Regions from separate parts of the Thauera sp. ZXT1-4 genome, predicted to be linked through region 1. Evidence: predicted binding sites of a transcription regulator. Region 1 holds the regulator's gene; each other region holds the start of a gene.
What was found. The regulator sigma-54, encoded in region 1, starts transcription at its own class of promoters, with help from an activator protein. The targets are predictions, from matches to a motif close to TGGCACGCTTNCTGCTNA.
Positions count from the first base shown of each region.

Region 2: a site for sigma-54 is predicted at 2,015-2,032, ahead of nirB (nitrite reductase large subunit NirB). Genes of this name have one in related genera too.
Region 3: a site for sigma-54 is predicted at 2,719-2,736, ahead of ACUH78_RS13520 (HupE/UreJ family protein). Genes of this name have one in related genera too.
Region 4: a site for sigma-54 is predicted at 2,773-2,790, ahead of adh (aldehyde dehydrogenase). Genes of this name have one in related genera too.

Region 1 covers NZ_JBQWSN020000006.1:148,400-152,606, forward strand. The annotation lists gene hprK (HPr(Ser) kinase/phosphatase) at 1-57, opposite strand, end outside; gene ptsN (PTS IIA-like nitrogen regulatory protein PtsN) at 26-511, opposite strand; gene hpf (ribosome hibernation-promoting factor, HPF/YfiA family) at 652-975, opposite strand; gene ACUH78_RS07305 (RNA polymerase factor sigma-54) at 993-2,450, opposite strand; gene lptB (LPS export ABC transporter ATP-binding protein) at 2,472-3,194, opposite strand; gene ACUH78_RS07315 (regulatory protein RecX) at 3,181-3,630, opposite strand; gene recA (recombinase RecA) at 3,645-4,207, opposite strand, start outside.
Region 2 covers NZ_JBQWSN020000013.1:44,607-48,813, reverse strand. The annotation lists gene bluB (5,6-dimethylbenzimidazole synthase) at 1-356, shown strand, start outside; gene ACUH78_RS11645 (nitrate- and nitrite sensing domain-containing protein) at 434-1,777, shown strand; gene nirB (nitrite reductase large subunit NirB) at 2,200-4,207, shown strand, end outside.
Region 3 covers NZ_JBQWSN020000018.1:17,007-21,213, reverse strand. The annotation lists gene ACUH78_RS13535 (amino acid ABC transporter ATP-binding protein) at 1-240, opposite strand, end outside; gene ACUH78_RS13530 (amino acid ABC transporter permease) at 263-913, opposite strand; gene ACUH78_RS13525 (amino acid ABC transporter substrate-binding protein) at 997-1,800, opposite strand; gene ACUH78_RS13520 (HupE/UreJ family protein) at 2,064-2,654, opposite strand; gene ACUH78_RS13515 (sensor histidine kinase) at 2,809-4,207, opposite strand, start outside.
Region 4 covers NZ_JBQWSN020000016.1:8,356-12,562, reverse strand. The annotation lists gene ACUH78_RS12835 (sigma-54-dependent Fis family transcriptional regulator) at 1-375, opposite strand, end outside; gene ACUH78_RS12830 (DUF779 domain-containing protein) at 730-1,110, opposite strand; gene adh (aldehyde dehydrogenase) at 1,200-2,720, opposite strand; gene ACUH78_RS12820 (ketopantoate reductase family protein) at 3,011-3,952, shown strand; cobalamin riboswitch at 3,952-4,157, shown strand.

The DNA.
Region 1 (4,207 bases):
CAGGCTGAGGCTGTCGCGATGGGTCTCATACAGCCGGGTCAGGCTGGTCTGCCGCATGGGCGCCCCAGTTCATGAACATCTGGTGGATGTGTGCCGCATCCGGCGCATTCAGCAGTGCTTCGCGGAATGCGCGATCGCTGAACATCTGCGCAAGCTCGGAGAGCAACTGCAGATGTGTCTCGTTGGCCTGTTCGGGCACGAGCAGTACGAACAGCATGCTGACCGGGCGACCGTCCGGCGCATCGAACTGGACTGGCGTGGCCAGGCGCAGGAAGGCGCCCGCTGCATCCTTGAGACCCTTGATGCGGCCGTGCGGGATCGCGATGCCCTGCCCGAGGCCGGTGGAGCCCAGGCGTTCGCGGGTGAACAGGCTGTCGAAAACGGTGCTGCGACCGATGCCCTGGTTGTTCTCGAAAAGCAGGCCGGCCTGCTCGAAGACGCGCTTCTTGCTGCTGGCGTCGAGGTCGACCACCACATTGGGAAGTGGCAGGAGTTGGGATATCAGGCTCATTCGCAGGTGTGCAAACACGACGCCCCGGTCTTCCAGGTCGCCGGGGCGACTGTCGTTCCGGGGCGGGCGCCGCAGGCGTGGTCAAAACGCGCGCATTATAACCACAACCGCGCCCCGGTCATGGGGCTGTAACGAAAGGCTCAGTCCTCGGGGGTCTGGTGCTTCAGCGACTCGTGGTTGTGCTCGGCCATCTTCTGCTTGTATTTCTGCACCTGGCGGTCGAGCTTGTCGGTCATCGAGTCGATGGCGGCGTACAGGTCGGCATCGTCGCTTTCAACGAAGATGTCCTTGCCGCGCACGTGCAGGGTCACTTCGGCCTTCTGCTTGAGCTTCTCGACGGAGAGGATTACCGCAACGCTGGTGACGTTGTCGAAGTGGCGGATGACGCGATCGAGCTTGGAGGTGACGTAGTCGCGGATGGCCGGGGTAACTTCGACATGATGCCCGGTGATGTTGAGATTCATGGTGACTCCTGTGGTTGTCAGATGGATTTGCGCATGCTGACCGGCGGGATATTGAGGGATTCGCGATACTTGGCGATGGTGCGCCGTGCGACCACGATACCCTGCTGGCCTAGAATCTCGGCAATCTTGGCGTCGGACAGCGGTTTCTTGCTGTCTTCGGCTTCCACCAACTGGCGAATCAGCGCGCGAATCGCCGTGGAAGAGGCCGCCCCACCGGTGTCGGTGGCGACATGACTGCCGAAGAAATACTTGAGCTCGAATACGCCGCGCGGTGTCGCCATGTACTTTTGCGTGGTCACGCGCGAAATGGTCGACTCGTGCAGTTCAAGCTGGTCGGCGATCTCCCGCAGCGTGAGCGGGCGCATGGCCACAGGGCCATGATCGAAGAACTGCCGCTGCTGGTCAACGATGGCCTGGGAAACGCGGAGGATGGTGTCGAAGCGTTGCTGCACGTTGCGGATCAGCCAGCGTGCCTCCTGCAGCTGGCCGCCCAGTCCGCCGCCCTGGGCGCGGTTCTGCTGCAGCAGGCTGGCGTACAGGCGGTTGATGCGCAGGCGCGGCATGGCGTCCTGGTTGAGACTGACCGACCAGCGCCCGCGCACCTTGCGTACGACCACGTCGGGCAGCACATAGCGCGTCTCGCTGGTGGAATAGCGCGAGCCGGGGTGCGGGTCGAGGCTGCAGATCAGTGCGTGCGCTGCGCGCAGCGCTTCGTCGTCCGAGCCGGTGAGCTTCTTCAGTTTGGCGAAGTTGCGTTCGGCGAGCAGTTCCAGGTGCTTGGTGGCGACCTCGAGGGCGAGTGCTCGCGTCGCGCACTCGGGCAGTGTGCGCAACTGCAGCGCAAGACACTCCTGCGGCGAGCGCGCGCCGATGCCCGCTGGTTCGAGGTTTTGCACGTGGTGCAGGGCAATGCTCAGGTCTTCGAGTTCGATGCCCGATTCGGGCGGCAGCAGTTCGAGCAGTTCCTCGAGCGGCTGATGCAGATAGCCGTCATCGTCCAGCGCCTCGACGATGAATCGCACCAGTGCGCGGTCGTGATCCGACAGCGGCGACAGGGCGATCTGCTGATCGAGGTGGTCGCGCAGCGCGATGCCGGCGGCCTGAAACTCTTGATAATCGACGTCCTCATCGTCCTCGCTGCGGCTGGAGGCCCCGGTGCCCACGCTGGACCAGTCGATGCCTTCATCCTCGCTGCTGCCCTCTCCGCCTTCATGCTGCAGGGCCTCGCTGCCGGACTCGGCGGGGCCTTCGCCCTGCGGCGCTTCCTGGTGGGATTGTTCGCTGGGCGTGCTTGCGGCGGCGGGCAGGAACTCGCCTTCGCCCTCCTCGCGCTCGAGCATCGGGTTGTCCAGCAGGAAGCGCTCGATCTCCTGATTCAGCTCGATCGTCGATAGCTGCAGCAGCTTGATCGACTGCTGCAGTTGCGGCGTCAGTGTGAGGTGCTGCGAGAGCTTGAGCTGGAGACTGGGCTTCATGGCGTGAGGAGGGGCGCGCAGTCAGAGCCGGAAGTGCTCGCCAAGGTAGACCTGGCGCACCTGCTCGTTCTCGATGATCTCGGTCGGTGCGCCACTGGCGAGCACACGGCCTTCGCTGATGATGTAGGCGCGATCGCAGATACCGAGCGTCTCGCGTACGTTGTGGTCGGTGATCAGCACGCCGATGCCGCGCTCCTTCAGGAAGCGGATGATCTTCTGGATGTCGATGACCGCGATCGGGTCCACGCCGGCGAAGGGTTCGTCGAGCAGGATCAGGCGCGGATCGGTGGCCAGCGCACGGGCGATCTCGCAGCGGCGGCGCTCGCCGCCCGACAGCGAGATCGCGGTGCTGTCGCGCAGGTGGTGGATGCCGAGTTCGATCAGCAGCTCTTCGAGCCGCTCGCTGACATTGCGCTTGTCCAGCCCCTGCAACTCGAGCACCGCCTGGATGTTCTCGGCCACGGTGAGTTTGCGGAAGACGCTCATCTCCTGCGGCAGGTAGGAAAGGCCCAGGCGTGCGCGGGCGTGGATCGGCAGATGGGTCAGATCCTTCCCGTCCAGGGTGATCTGCCCGCCGTCTGCGCGCACGAGGCCGACGATCATGTAGAAGCAGGTGGTCTTGCCTGCGCCGTTGGGTCCGAGCAGGCCGACCACCTCGCCCGAGCCGACCTCGAAGCCAACGTCGTGCACCACGGTGCGCGCCTTGTAGCGCTTTTGCAGTCCTGCGACCTTAAGCAGACTCATCGTGGGGCTCTTTCAGCAGCTTGCGGATCAGTTCGGGTGCAAAGCCCCGGGTTTGCAGGAAGCGCGCCTGGCGGGCCCATTCACGGGTCTCGCTGGGCGGCGTGGAAAATCGGCCGCGCAGCACGCTGCGAGCACGGTCGAGCTCCGATTCTACGCACTCGGTCGCGAGCGCAGCGTCGATCAGATCACGGTCGATTCCGCGCAGTGTGAGCTCCCTGCGCAGCCGTGTCTCGCCGAAGCGGGCCGACTTGCCGCGCACGAAGGCTTCGGCATAGCGGCTGTCGGACTGCAGGCCGAGTTCGCCCATGCGCGCGATCACGGCCTGGATCTCGTCGTGCTCGCCATGCGAGGCGAGCTTGCGCGCCAACTCGGCACGCGAGTGGTCGCGGCGGGCGAGGTGGCGAAGCGCGCGCTCGCGCAGGCTCGGCTCGCCCATGTGCGCGGCTCCGCTCAGGCCTCGGCAGGGGCGGAAGCCGGGCTGGCAGGCGCCATCTCGGGCAGGCCGACCGCGGCGCGGACCTTGTTCTCGATCTCGCGTGCGAGCGCGGGATTGTTGCGCAGGAACTCGCGCGAGTTGTCTTTGCCCTGGCCGATCTTGTCGCCGTTGTATGCGTACCAGGCGCCGGACTTGTCGACGATCTTGCGCTCCACGCCGAGGTCGATGATCTCGCCCTCGCGTGAGATGCCCTCGCCGTAGAGGATGTCGAAGTGCGCTTCCTTGAATGGTGGCGAGACCTTGTTCTTGACCACCTTGACGCGGGTCTCGGACCCGACCACTTCGTCGCCCTTCTTGATCGTACCGGTGCGGCGGATGTCCATGCGCACCGAGGCATAGAACTTGAGCGCGTTGCCGCCGGTGGTCGTCTCCGGGCTGCCGAACATCACACCGATCTTCATGCGGATCTGGTTGATGAAGATGACCAGGGTATTGGTGCGCTTGATGTTTGCGGTGAGTTTGCGCAGCGCTTGCGACATCAGGCGGGCCTGCAGGCCGGGGAGTTGGTCGCCCATCT
Region 2 (4,207 bases), on a different contig from region 1:
TGGTGATCGGCCGCACCCACATCGGTGCGATGGACGTGTACAGCGCGGTGTGTGCGGTGCAGAACCTGTGGCTGGCCGCGCGTGCCGAGAACCTCGGCGTGGGCTGGGTCAGCATCCTGCACCCGCAGGCGCTGCGCGAGGCGCTGGGCATCCCGCGTGAGATCGTGCCGATCGCCTACCTGTGCATCGGTCACGTGAGCGCGTTCCACGCCCGGCCCGAACTCGAGGCTGCGGGCTGGTTGCCGCGCATGCCCTTGCCCGAGTTGCTGCATTTCGATGGCTGGCAGGGGCCCGCGGACGAGGCTGGCGAACAGCTCATCGAGCAGGTGCGGAAGCTGCCTCCTCACCCGCGCTGACGCTGGCTGCGCACGGCTCTTGCTTGGTTCTACCCCTGCGGCCTCGGCCGCAGAACAAGAACCCTCGGGAGCCCCGTATGAAATCGACCCTGGCCTTTCTCGTCGCTGCTCGTCGCAGCGAGATCCACGAGCTGGAACAGCTTGCGCGCAGCTGCGAGCTCGTCCAGCTCGTGGGCGAACTCGTGCACCGCCTGCAAGGCGAGCGCGGCGCCTCGAACCTTTTTCTGGCTTCCGCGGGCGTGCGCTTCGGTCCGGAGCGGAAAGAGCATGCCGAGGCAAGCCGCAGCGCGGAGGCGGCCGTGCGCGCCTGGCTGGGGCGGCCGGAGATCCGTGACGCCGTGCCAGGTTTCGCTGTGGCCGGCGGCGCTCGGCTGTTTACCCGTATCGCCCTTGCGCTGCACCGCGTCGACATGCTCCCCGATCTGCGCGAGGCGATCGTGCGCCAGCGCTGCTCAGTCGCCGAGGCGACAGCGCACTTCAGGCGGACCATCGCCGCCCTGCTGGCGCTGGTGTTCGAGGCGGCGGACGTGGCAGCCGATCCCGCGATTTCACGGCTGCTCGTGGCGCTGTTCAACCTCATGCAGGGCAAGGAACTCGCTGGCCAGGAGCGTGCGCTGGGCACTGCAGTGTTTGCTGCGAAGGCCGATCCGGCAGTGGATGGTCCCCCGCTGCTGTACCTGATCGAGGGCCAGGAGGCGTGCTTCCAGCGCTTCGAGGCCTTTTCTCCGGAGGATGTGCGGACGGCCTGGCGGGGCGTGCAGCAGGCGATGCCGCTCGTCGAACTGGAGCGCCTGCGCCGCAAGCTGCTTGCAGATGGGCAGGATGCTGCGGGCGTGCCCGAGCGGGCCCAGGACTGGTTTGCCTGCTGCTCGCTGCGCCTCGACCGCGTGCGGGAGGTCGAAGCGCTGCTTGGTGTGGCACTGAGGACGGAATGCCTGCGGCGCAGCGAGGCCCTGCAGGCAGATCCGGATGACCCGCAGCGGCTCGCATCTGCACTGGACGGACTGGACGGACTGGACGCCGCAGGGGCCACGCCCGGCGTGCGCATGGGTGAAGAAGGAGCGGAGGAAGGACGCGCCGGTGAGTTCGGCGGGCTGAATGGTGGGCTGGAGGGCGGGGCGGGCAGGCCCGCGGTGCCCGATCCGATGGGGCCGCGTCTGGCCGCTTCGATCGTCGACGTACTGCATGCGCAGTCGCGCCGGCTGCAGGCGATGACTGACGAACTCGCTGCCGTACGTGCGAGCCTGGAGGAGCGCAAGCTCGTCGAGCGCGCGAAGGGGGTGCTGATGCGCCACCAGGGGCTCGCCGAGGATGAGGCCTACCGCCTGCTGCGGCAGACGGCGATGAACCAGGGGCGCCGCATCGTCGAGGTTGCCGAGGCCGCGCTCGCGATGGAGGCATTTCTGCCGGGGCGGAGCTGAGGACAGCCTGCTGCGTTGCGATGGCTGGGCTCCCGCCGCGGCATTGCGTTGCGGGGCATGAGCCATGCGCGCCTGAGCTGCTGGTGCGGATTGCACCATCGGCGTGCATCGGGGTTCGACTGCTGCACTGCAGCAGTGCGGTCGAAGAGCTTGCGAGGCCGGACGTTCGTGCGAGCTGCAGCGCAGAAACCGGATCTATGCCCCGGATTCCGGGCCTGTCCCGCGGCCTGCCCGGCTTGGCATGTTTGATGCTTTGAAGTGTTCAGCAACCGGCCAAAGGCGGTCGGGCACCCGGCAGCGAGCGCTGCCCAGAACTTTCCAGCTTCAGGACAACGGCGTCCATTCCGCTACGGCCCAAAGGGCTGGGCGGAGTGGACGCCGTTTCCGTTTCGAACGTACTGGCCTTGTCGCGGAGAAGCACCATGAAGAAGATGAAACTCGTCCTTGTCGGCAACGGTATGGCTGGCGTGCGCACGATCGAAGAGCTGATCAAGCTCGCGCCCGACCTCTACGACATCACCGTGTTCGGTGCCGAGCCGCACGGCAACTACAACCGCATCCTGCTCTCGCCGGTGCTGGCCGGCGAGATGACCCTGCCCGAGATCATGCTCAACGATCTCGACTGGTACCGCGACAACGGCATCAAGCTGCATGCGGGCAGCACGGTGACGAAGATCGACCGGGTGAGGCGCAGGGTGGTCGCCGAAGCCAAGGACGGCAGCGTCACCGAGGCCGACTACGATCGGCTGCTGCTCGCTACCGGCTCCACGCCCTTCATCCCGCCCATCCCCGGCAACGATCTGCCTGGCGTGCTCGGTTATCGCGACATCGCCGATACCGAGGCGATGATCGAGGCCGCCGGCAAGTACCGCCACGCGGTCGTCATCGGTGCCGGCCTGCTCGGCCTGGAGGCCGCCAATGGACTGATGCTGCGTGGCATGGACGTGACCGTGGTGCACATCGGTGACTGGATCATGGAGCGCCAACTCGACAAGGTGGCAGCCGACATGCTGCAGGCCTCGCTCGAAGCCAAGGGCATGAAGTTCCTGCTCGCACGCCAGACCGAGGCGCTGCTGCCGGCGCGCAGCGCCCATGGCGACACCGGTGGCGAGGAGGGTGCCGGGGGTGCCGGGCGCGTGGGTTCGGTGCGCTTCAAGGACGGCATGGAGATCGCCGCCGACCTGGTGGTGGTCGCCGCAGGCATCCGGCCCAACTACGCGCTCGCCGAGTCGGCCGGCCTGTACTGCGGCAGCGGGCGGGTGCGTGGCATCCACGTCTCCGACACCCTGCAGACCGTCACCGACCCGCGCATCTACGCGGTCGGTGAGTGCGTGGCGCACCGTGGCGTCGCCTACGGCCTGGTGGCGCCGCTGTTCGAGCAGGGCAAGGTGTGCGCCAACCACCTCGCCAACCATGGCATTGGGCGCTACCTCGGCTCGGTGACCTCCACCAAGCTCAAAGTGACTGGCATCGACGTATTCTCGGCGGGCGACTTCAGTGGCGGCCCGGGCACCGAGGACATCGTGCTGCACGACAAGCTGGGCGGCGTGTACAAGCGGGTGGTGCTCAAGGACGACCGCATCGTCGGCTCGGTGCTGTACGGCGACACCGCCGACGGTTCCTGGTACTTCCAGCTCATGAAGGACCGCCAGAGCGTTCATGAGCTGCGCGGCCAGCTCATGTTCGGCCAGAACCGCTTGGGCGACGCCGGCCACAAGGGCGAGAACCGCGCCGCCAGCATGCCCGACAGCGCCGAGGTGTGCGGCTGCAACGGTGTGTGCAAGGGCACTATCGTCAAGGCGATCAAGGAGAAGGGCCTGTTCTCCCTCGACGAAGTGAAGAAGCACACCAAGGCGGCATCGTCCTGTGGCTCCTGCACCGGGCTGGTCGAGCAGATCCTCGCGTCCACGGTGGGCGGCGCCTACCAGGCGGTGAGTGCGAGCGACAAGCCGGTGTGCGCCTGCACCGAGCATTCGCACAAGGTGGTGCGCGAGGCGATCTACAAGCACCACCTCGTCACCAAGGAGGCGGTGTTCGGCATGCTCAACTGGAAAACGCCCGACGGCTGTGACAAGTGCCGCCCGGCGATCAACTACTACCTGATCTCGTCCTGGCCGCACGAAGCGAAGGACGACCCGCAGTCGCGCTTCATCAACGAGCGCGCCCACGCCAACATCCAGAAGGACGGCACCTACTCGGTGGTGCCGCGGATGTGGGGCGGGGTGACTACGCCGGCGGAGCTGCGCGCCATCGCCGACGCCGCCGAGAAGTACAAGGTGCCCACGGTCAAGGTCACCGGCGGCCAGCGCATCGACCTGCTCGGCATCAGGAAGGAGGACCTGCCTGCGATCTGGGCCGACCTCAACGCCGCTGGCATGGTCTCCGGCCACGCCTATGGCAAGTCGATCCGCACCGTGAAGACCTGCGTCG
Region 3 (4,207 bases), on a different contig from region 1:
GGCGTCGGCGACGTAGTGTGCGCGGCCGCTCGCGTCGTCGTGGGCGAGCACGTCGCCCTCGATGACGATGCGCCCGGCGTCGATGGTCTCGAGGTGGTTGAGGCAGCGCAGGAAGGTGCTCTTGCCCGAGCCCGAGGGGCCGATCACCGCGACCACTTCGCCCTTCGCGAGCGTCAGCGAAACGCCCTTCAACACCTCGTTGGCGCCGAAGCGCTTGTGGATGCCGTTGGCGAGGATCATCGGTTCGCTCATCGACGCGGCCTCAGTCATAGACGGCATGGCGTTTCTCCAGGCGCTGGAAGAACCAGGTCAGCACCAGCGTCATCAGCAGGTAGAAGCCCGCGGCGACGATGAAAGGCGTGATGGTGAAGTCGCGCTGCACGATGCCGCGTGCGGCGCGCAGCAGGTCGTTGAGCGCAAGCACGTAGATCAGCGAGGTGTCCTTGACCAGGGTGATGGTCTCGTTGCTCATCGGCGGCAGGATGCGCTTGACCACCTGCGGCAGCACGATGCGGCGCATGGTCTGGCCGTAGGAAAAACCGAGCACCTTGGCGCCCTCGTACTGGCCGCGGTCGATGGACTGGATGCCGGCGCGGAAGATCTCGGCGAAGTAGGCCGCGTAGTTGAGCGCGAAGGCCACGATCGCCGCCGGGAAGTCGGGCAGGCGGATGCCCACCACCGGCACGAAGGGCAGCGCGTAGTAGATGAACAGCATCTGCAGCATCAGCGGCGTGCCGCGCATCAGCCAGATGTAGCCATTGACGGCCTGGCTGGCGACGGTGAAACGCGAGATACGGATCAGCGCCAGCGCCAGGCCGAGCGGCACGGCCAGTGCGAGCGTGATGAAGAACAGCTTGAGCGTGACCAGCGAGCCCTCGGCGAGCGGGCCGAGGATGCTGAGGATGTAGTCCATGAGGGAATTCCGGGCAGGGCGCGCGCGTCGCGCGAGGCCGGCGGACGTGCCGAATCACGGCTGCCCGCACGGCCCGAATGGACTTACTTGATGATGTCCTTGCCGAACCACTCGGTGGAGATGCGCGCCGCGCTGCCGTCGGCCTTCATGTCGTCCATCGCCTTCTGCAGCCTGGCCAGCAACTCGGTGTCGTCCTTGCGCGTGCCGACGCCGTACTCCTCGGTGCCGAAGTGGTCGTCGAGCACCACGTAGTCGCCGGGCTTCTTGGCGGTGTAGTAGCGGCCCACGACCTCGTCCAGCACCACGGCGTCCAGGCGGCCGGTGGTCAGGTCCATCAGCGCGGTGACGTTGTCGCCGAACTTCTTCAGCTCCTTGAAGGAAGCCGCGATCGGGTCCTTCTGCACCGCGTCGATCGCGCTGCTGCCGTCCTGGATGCCGATGATCTTGTCGGCGAGGTCGGCCTTGGTCTTCACCGCCGAGTTGGCGGGCACCACGATGATCTGGTGGTTTTCCATGTAGGCGGTGGTGAAGCCGATGTTCTTCCGGCGTTCTTCGGTGATGGTGAGGCCGTTCCACAGCGCGTCGACGCGCTTGCCATTCAGCTCCGCCTCCTTGGCGCTCCAGTCGATCGGCTTGAACTCGACTTCGATACCGAGGCGCTTGGCGGCTTCCTTGGCGAGGTCGATGTCGAAGCCGACGAGTTCGTTCTTCTCGTTGCGGAAACCCATCGGCGGGAAGTTGTCGTCGAGGCCGATGACGATCTTCGTGGGGGCGGTCGGCGCGGGGGCGGCGGACTGCGCGGCGGGGGCGCTGTCGTTGTTGCCGCAACCGGTCAGCAGGGCGCCGGCGGTGAGGGAGAGCATCAGCAGGGAAGAGAATTTGTTCATGATCCGACTCGGAAAGGACTGGGAAAGAGCGCCTGCACCCGCATGGGCGTGCGCCCGTGAACCGACCGTACGCTGCGGCGCGGCACGCAAAGGCGCGATTCTCCCCGTGAAGCCGTGATCGGGCAACCACTGCGCCACGGCTGCGTGCAGACATAAAAGAAACCCGCCACCCGTGGAAGCGGGTGGCGGGTGAGCGCAAGACCGGTTGGCCGAGGGGGTGAGAGAGAGGCCCTGCTCCCGATTTTGGGCGCCCGAAGGCGGTCTCAGGCGCCAAACAGCAGGGCGCCGGTGCCGGCGATGGCGCCGCCGCTGATGCGCAGCACCGTGCGGCCGAGCGCGCTGTCCGGAACGAGTCGGGCGAGCGCAAAGCCGATCAGGTGAAGGGCGGCGGTGGCGAGGGCGAAGCCAAGGGTGTACGCGAGCACCGAGCCATCGCCCATTTCGGCGTGGTGTGCATGGCCGTGGAAAAGCGCGAAGCCGGCGACCAGCGGAAGCGCGGCGGGGAGCGGCAGGCGGGCCAGGAAGGCGATCAGCAGGCCGAGGACCAGCACCGAGGCGGCGATGCCTGCTTCCACTGCAGGCAATTCGATGGCGAGGGCCGAGAGGGTTGCGCCGGCGAGCATCGCCAGCACGAAGCTGGCAGGGAGCATCCAGCGTGCGCGCTTCTGCTGGAGGGCGGCGAACAGGCCGACGGCCAGCATTGCGAGCAGGTGGTCCAGACCGCCGATCGGGTGGGAGAGGCCGCTTGCGAGGCTGGCAGCGTCGTGGCCAGGGTGGGCGAATACCGGTGCGGTAGCCGAGAGGAGGGCCAGGAGGGTCAGCGGCCGGACGAAGTTGCGACAGGTGGCGTGCATGAGTGTGATTCCTTTGCGGCGTGCGGTCGAGGAACAAGGCTGAGTCAGCGAGGACGCATGACTGCTATCAAGATGCGTGCCAGGTCTGCGTCGGACCTGGAATCCGCAGGCTGCAGGGTCTGCAGTGTTCAAGAGATGGTCGAATGCTTTCCGGTTACTGGGCGTCACCGGCAGCCGATTGACCAGGCGTGCTCTTGTCCTGCGTTCGAGCCAGGGGCAGTGTCAGCACCAGGACCGCGCCGCCCTGCGGGGCATTTTCGGCCAGCAGTTGCCCGCCATGGCGCTCGACGATGCCATAGCTGATCGACAGCCCGAGCCCGGTGCCCTTGCCTACCGGCTTGGTGGTGAAGAAGGGGTCGAAGATGCGGCCGATCACCGTCTCGGGGATACCCGGCCCGTTGTCGTGAAAGCGCAGTTCCACCTGGCCCTCGCGGAGCGTGGCGCCGATGCGAAGGGTGGGCGGGCCGTCGCCCTGGGTGGCGGCGTCCCAGGCGTTCTCGATCAGGTTGGTGACGACCTGCTGGATGCGCCCGGACGATCCGTGCAGCGGTATGGACCGCGGTAACGCGAGTTCGATGCGGAAGCTCTCGCGTGCGGCCTTGCACACCCAGCGCACTGCGCGCTCGATGACCGCGACCAGATCGAAGTCTTCGGCCTCGTCGCGGTCCATCACGGAGAAGCGTTTCAGACCGTCGACGATCGCCCGCGTGCGCTCGGCGCCTTCGAGGGTGCCCTCGATCAGCGAGGGCAGGTCGGCGAGGATGCGGTCGATGCGCAGCGTACGTCGCGCCTCGTCGATCTCCTTGGCACCGGCGCCGCCGTGAATGTGGCCGATATATTCGGAGAGGCGCTCGGCGTAGCGGCGTAGCGCATGCACGTTGCCGAGGACGAAGCTGATCGGGTTGTTGAGTTCGTGCGCGACGCCTGCAACCAGGCGTCCGAGCGAGGCCATCTTCTCGGCATGGAGCAACTGCTGCTGGGTGCGCTTGAGATCTTCATGTGCCTGATGCAGCGCCTCGTAGGCACGACGCAGCTCCCCAACCGGCCGCCCGGTGATGACCATGCCGAGCGACTTGCCGACGGCGCTGAAGCGCGGCGTACAGTTCAGCGACACCGGCACGGCGCTGCCGTCACGCGCGCGCAGCGGCAGCTCGCAGTCATGCACTTCCCTGGGACCTTGTTCGAGCAGGCGTCGGCGCGCCTCGGCGGCGGCTTGCGGATCCGCGAACAGTTCCATCATCGGCGTGCCGCGCAGGTCGTCGATGCTGCGCCCGCAGAAGGCCTCGAGCGAGCGGTTCGCGTCCTGGATCACGCCGTTGCGGTCGCACACCAGCATGATGTCGGACATTGAGGTGAGCACCGAGAAGATGAACTGCTGTGACTCTTCGAGCTTGGCGTTCTTCTGCTCGAGCGCGACCTCGTACTGCAGCAGGTCGGAGTACACCTCGTCCATCTTGTCGATGACCTCCAGCCACACGTCCTCGCTCACGCCGACGAGTTCGCCGGGGTGGGCGGTGTGCTGCAGCGGCGGGGTCGGGCTGTCGTCCTGGGAC
Region 4 (4,207 bases), on a different contig from region 1:
CGGTTGCAGGGCAACCCGGCTGGCACGATCGACAAAGGCGGGATCACCAATGCCGTGCAAGATCAAGCCACTCGCGTCCGCGAGCAAGACCATGCTCCCCGAGGCACGAATCTGCTCATGGAGGTGCTCCATGACCGCGCTCGCGTGACTGAGCAGCACGGTATTGCGCTCACGCGCCACGACCAGGTCACCGCGGGTCGAACCTGAAAACTCCCCCCTGTCGCCCACCTCCATCCTCAATCGCAGGCAACGTTCCCAGGATCGCAGCACAGGCGCGGCCACCCCCCCCTGGGGCAATTCACCGCGCTCAAGAAACCTGCGCCGCAACGAGGCCACCGCATTGGGCGCGACTACGTCTGCCGCTTCGAATCTCATCGTTTCGTCTCCCCCGCAGCCAATGCTCGGGCTGCTTGCAGACGCCCGGCGAGCTATCTCGATCGGTGCGATCGGCGTGGCTGCAGGCCAGCCCCCGACGCACGGGCCACATGCTAATCCGATCGCCGGCAACCTGGTGAAGTTGTTCGCGCCAAGGAATGGTGCAGCAGCAGTGCGCGACGCCCTTCTAACTCGCTTCGGCGCCGGCTGCCATGTCTGCCCTACCGCAATGCGCGCTCACGGGCTCGCCCCCGATGTGCGGTGCCCGGAGGTCACTGGCCAGGCAGGTGCAGCGGCTTTCTCGTGCGCGCCCCGGGCTGGGAAACCTTGTCCTTCTGACGCTGCAGAGCGCGCTCAGCCCTTGCGCTGAAGCTCTTCAGCGTCGATTTCAGCGAGCTCCTCGTCGCTGAACAGTCGCGACCGGGTATGGAAGGCCTTGCCCGTGCCCCCCTCGAGCGAAAAGGTACCGCCCTGCCCCTCGACCACGTCGATGATCAGCTGAGTGTGCTTCCAGTACTCGTACTGCGACGCGCTCATGTAAAACGGCACGCCGCCGATCTCACCGAGACGCACGTCATGCGGCCCGATCGTCAGGTCGGTGGGCAGGTAGCAGTTCGCCGCGCTGTTGTCGCAACAGCCGCCGGACTGGTGGAACATCAGCTCGGGGCCATGCTCGGCCTTGAGCTGCGCGATCAGCTCCAGCGCCGCAGGCGTGGCAATGACGCGTTCGACCATGGCTTCGTCCTCCGCAATGCAAAAAAGGGGGCGGTTGCCCGCCCCCGAGGAGATGCCCCGGACAGGGCATGGGGAGAGAGGACGGTCGCTCAGAAGAAGCCGAGCTTGTTCTCGCTGTAGCTCACGAGCAGGTTCTTGGTCTGCTGGTAGTGGTCGAGCATGACCTTGTGCGTCTCGCGGCCGATGCCCGACTCCTTGTAGCCGCCGAAGGCAGCGTGCGCCGGGTAGGCGTGATAGCAGTTGGTCCACACGCGGCCGGCCTGGATGGCCCGGCCCATGCGATAGGCGACGTTGCCGTTGCGGCTCCATACGCCGGCACCCAGACCGTACAGGGTGTCGTTGGCGATCGCCAGGGCCTCGGCCTCGTCCTTGAAGGTGGTCACCGCGAGCACCGGCCCGAAGATCTCTTCCTGGAAGATGCGCATCTTGTTGTGGCCCTTGAACAGCGTCGGCTGGATGTAGAAGCCGTCGGCCAGGTCACCGCCAAGTTGGGCACGATTGCCGCCGATCAGGACCTCGGCGCCCTCCTCACGACCGAGCGCGAGGTAGGACTGGATCTTGGTCATCTGTTCCTGCGAGGCCTGCGCCCCCATCATCGTGTCGGTGTCGAGCGGGCTGCCCTGCTTGATGGCGGCGACGCGCTTCAGTGCGCGCTCCATGAAGCGGTCGTAGATCGATTCCTGGATCAGCGCGCGGCTCGGGCAGGTGCACACTTCGCCCTGGTTGAAGGCGAACAGCACCAGGCCCTCGATCGCCTTGTCGAGGAAGGCATCGTCCTTGTCCATCACGTCGGCGAAGAAGATGTTGGGCGACTTGCCGCCCAGCTCCAGCGTGGCCGGGATCAGGTTGTTTGCAGCGGCCTGGGCGATGACGCGGCCGGTGGAGGTCGAGCCGGTGAAGGCGATCTTGGCGATGCGCTTGCTGGTGGCGAGCGGCATGCCGGCCTCGCGGCCATAGCCGTTGACGATGTTGAGCACGCCCGGCGGCAGCAGGTCGGCGATCAGCTCCATCAGCACCAGGATCGAGATCGGGGTCGACTCGGCGGGCTTGAGCACCACGCAGTTACCCGCACCCAGAGCCGGCGCCAGCTTCCACGCCGCCATCAGGATCGGGAAGTTCCACGGGATGATCTGGCCGACCACGCCCAGCGGCTCGTGGATGTGATAGGCCATGGTGTTCTCGTCGATCTCCGAGATGCCGCCTTCCTGCGAGCGTAGGCAGCCGGCGAAGTAGCGGAAGTGGTCGACGGCGAGCGGGATGTCGGCGTTGAGCGTCTCGCGGATCGGCTTGCCGTTATCGACGGTCTCGGCGTAGGCGAGCAGTTCGAGGTTGGCCTCGAGGCGGTCGGCGATCTTGAGCAGGATGTTCGAGCGCGTGGTGGCGTCGGTCTTGCCCCAGGTCGGGAAGGCCGCGTGTGCGGCATCGAGCGCCAGCTCAATGTCCTCGGCCGTGGAGCGCGCGGCCTGGGTGTACTTCTGGCCGGAAACCGGGGTGACCACATCGAAATACTGCCCCTTGACCGGGGCCACCCATTTGCCACCGATGAAGTTGTCATAACGGCTTTTGAACTGAACCTTGGCGTCGGCCTGGCCGGGCATTGCGTACAGCATGATCTCGTCTCCTCGATTTTCTGGATGCACAGCAAGTCGCTGCATCTCACCTCCAGCAGGAGTCATGCCAGAATGCGAATGCGCCTGGATTCGGGCATTCCAGCCCCACAGCACATCCCATCGGCTGTTCCCATTGGGTGGAATGAACAGGTTGAGTTGCTCCAGATGCTCCATGGAGCAGCCATGCCGGAGCACCCATCCGATGTTTATGCGACATCGCGACCGCGAAGCCGTCTGGCACGCAACAGGCAGGGATCCACTTGAAATCCGAACCGCTCCGTACGTATCGAATGGACAGTAACCTCGAGGCGCCCCCTCGTGCCACACACCACAGCCTGGCCGACACGCGCTTCCCGGTTGCGATCATCGGCGCCGGCGCGCTGGGCCTGCACTTTGCTGCGCGGCTGCGCGCCGTCGTGCCGCTCGCCGTGATTGCGCGTAACGCACACCGGGTCGCAAGCCTCCGCACCGGCGTGCAAGTGGGCGAGCAAACACTCGCCCTGGAAGCCTTCGACGCTGCCCACCCCCCTGTCGCCGACTGGGTGATCGTGCTGGTGAAGGCCGCCGACACAGCGGCAGCCGCGGAAGTCGCCTCACGCATGCGACCCATCGGCGTGCTGTCCTTGCAGAACGGGATCACCGTGGACATGCTGCGCGGGCATTGCCACGCACAACACGTGGATCAGGGCATCACAACCGAGGGCGCGTGGCGCGACGGCAACCGGGTGCAGCCCTCAGGCGCAGGCGAAACCCTGCTGCCGCCCGGGTTCGAGCCGCTCGCGCGGATGCTGGAGGACGCGGGTCTCGAGGCTCGCATCGAGCCGGAAATCACCGCCGCGCGGCTGGCGAAGCTGCTGGTGAACGTCGCCATCAACCCGCTCGCGGCGCTGTTCCGCGTACCCAACGGCGCCCTGCTCGAGCCGCCGCACCGCGTACTGCTCGACGCCCTGGTGCGCGAGGCACTGCCGGTACTGCGCGCCAACGGCCTCGAGCTCGACGAAGCGGCCGCGCTCGCGCGGGTGCATGGCGTTGCCCGCGCCACCGCCGCCAACCGCGCCAGCATGCTGCAGGACGTCCTCGCCGGCCGCCACACCGAGATCGACGCCATCACCGGCGCCCTGCTATCCATGGCCGAGGCGGCCGGGCTCGAAGTTCCGACACATCGCGCGGTGCATACCCTGGTGCGCGCGATCGAACGCGGCGCGTTTGACAGCGCCGGGGGCCAGGGCTAACCTCCGCCCCTGTTCATGGTTGTCCGCCGTCATCGGCGGACATGAAAAGGGAATCCGGTGCCGCGCCCAGCGCGAACCCCGGAGCTGCCCCCGCAACTGTAATCGGCGAGTCCTGCGCCCTCTCTGCCACTGGAAATCTTCCGGGAAGGCTGGCGCAAGACGACGACCCGTGAGCCAGGAGACCTGCCATGCACATCACCTTCAACAGTTTGGGGCGGGGTGTCCCTGACAAGAGGCATGGCTCACACCATTTCA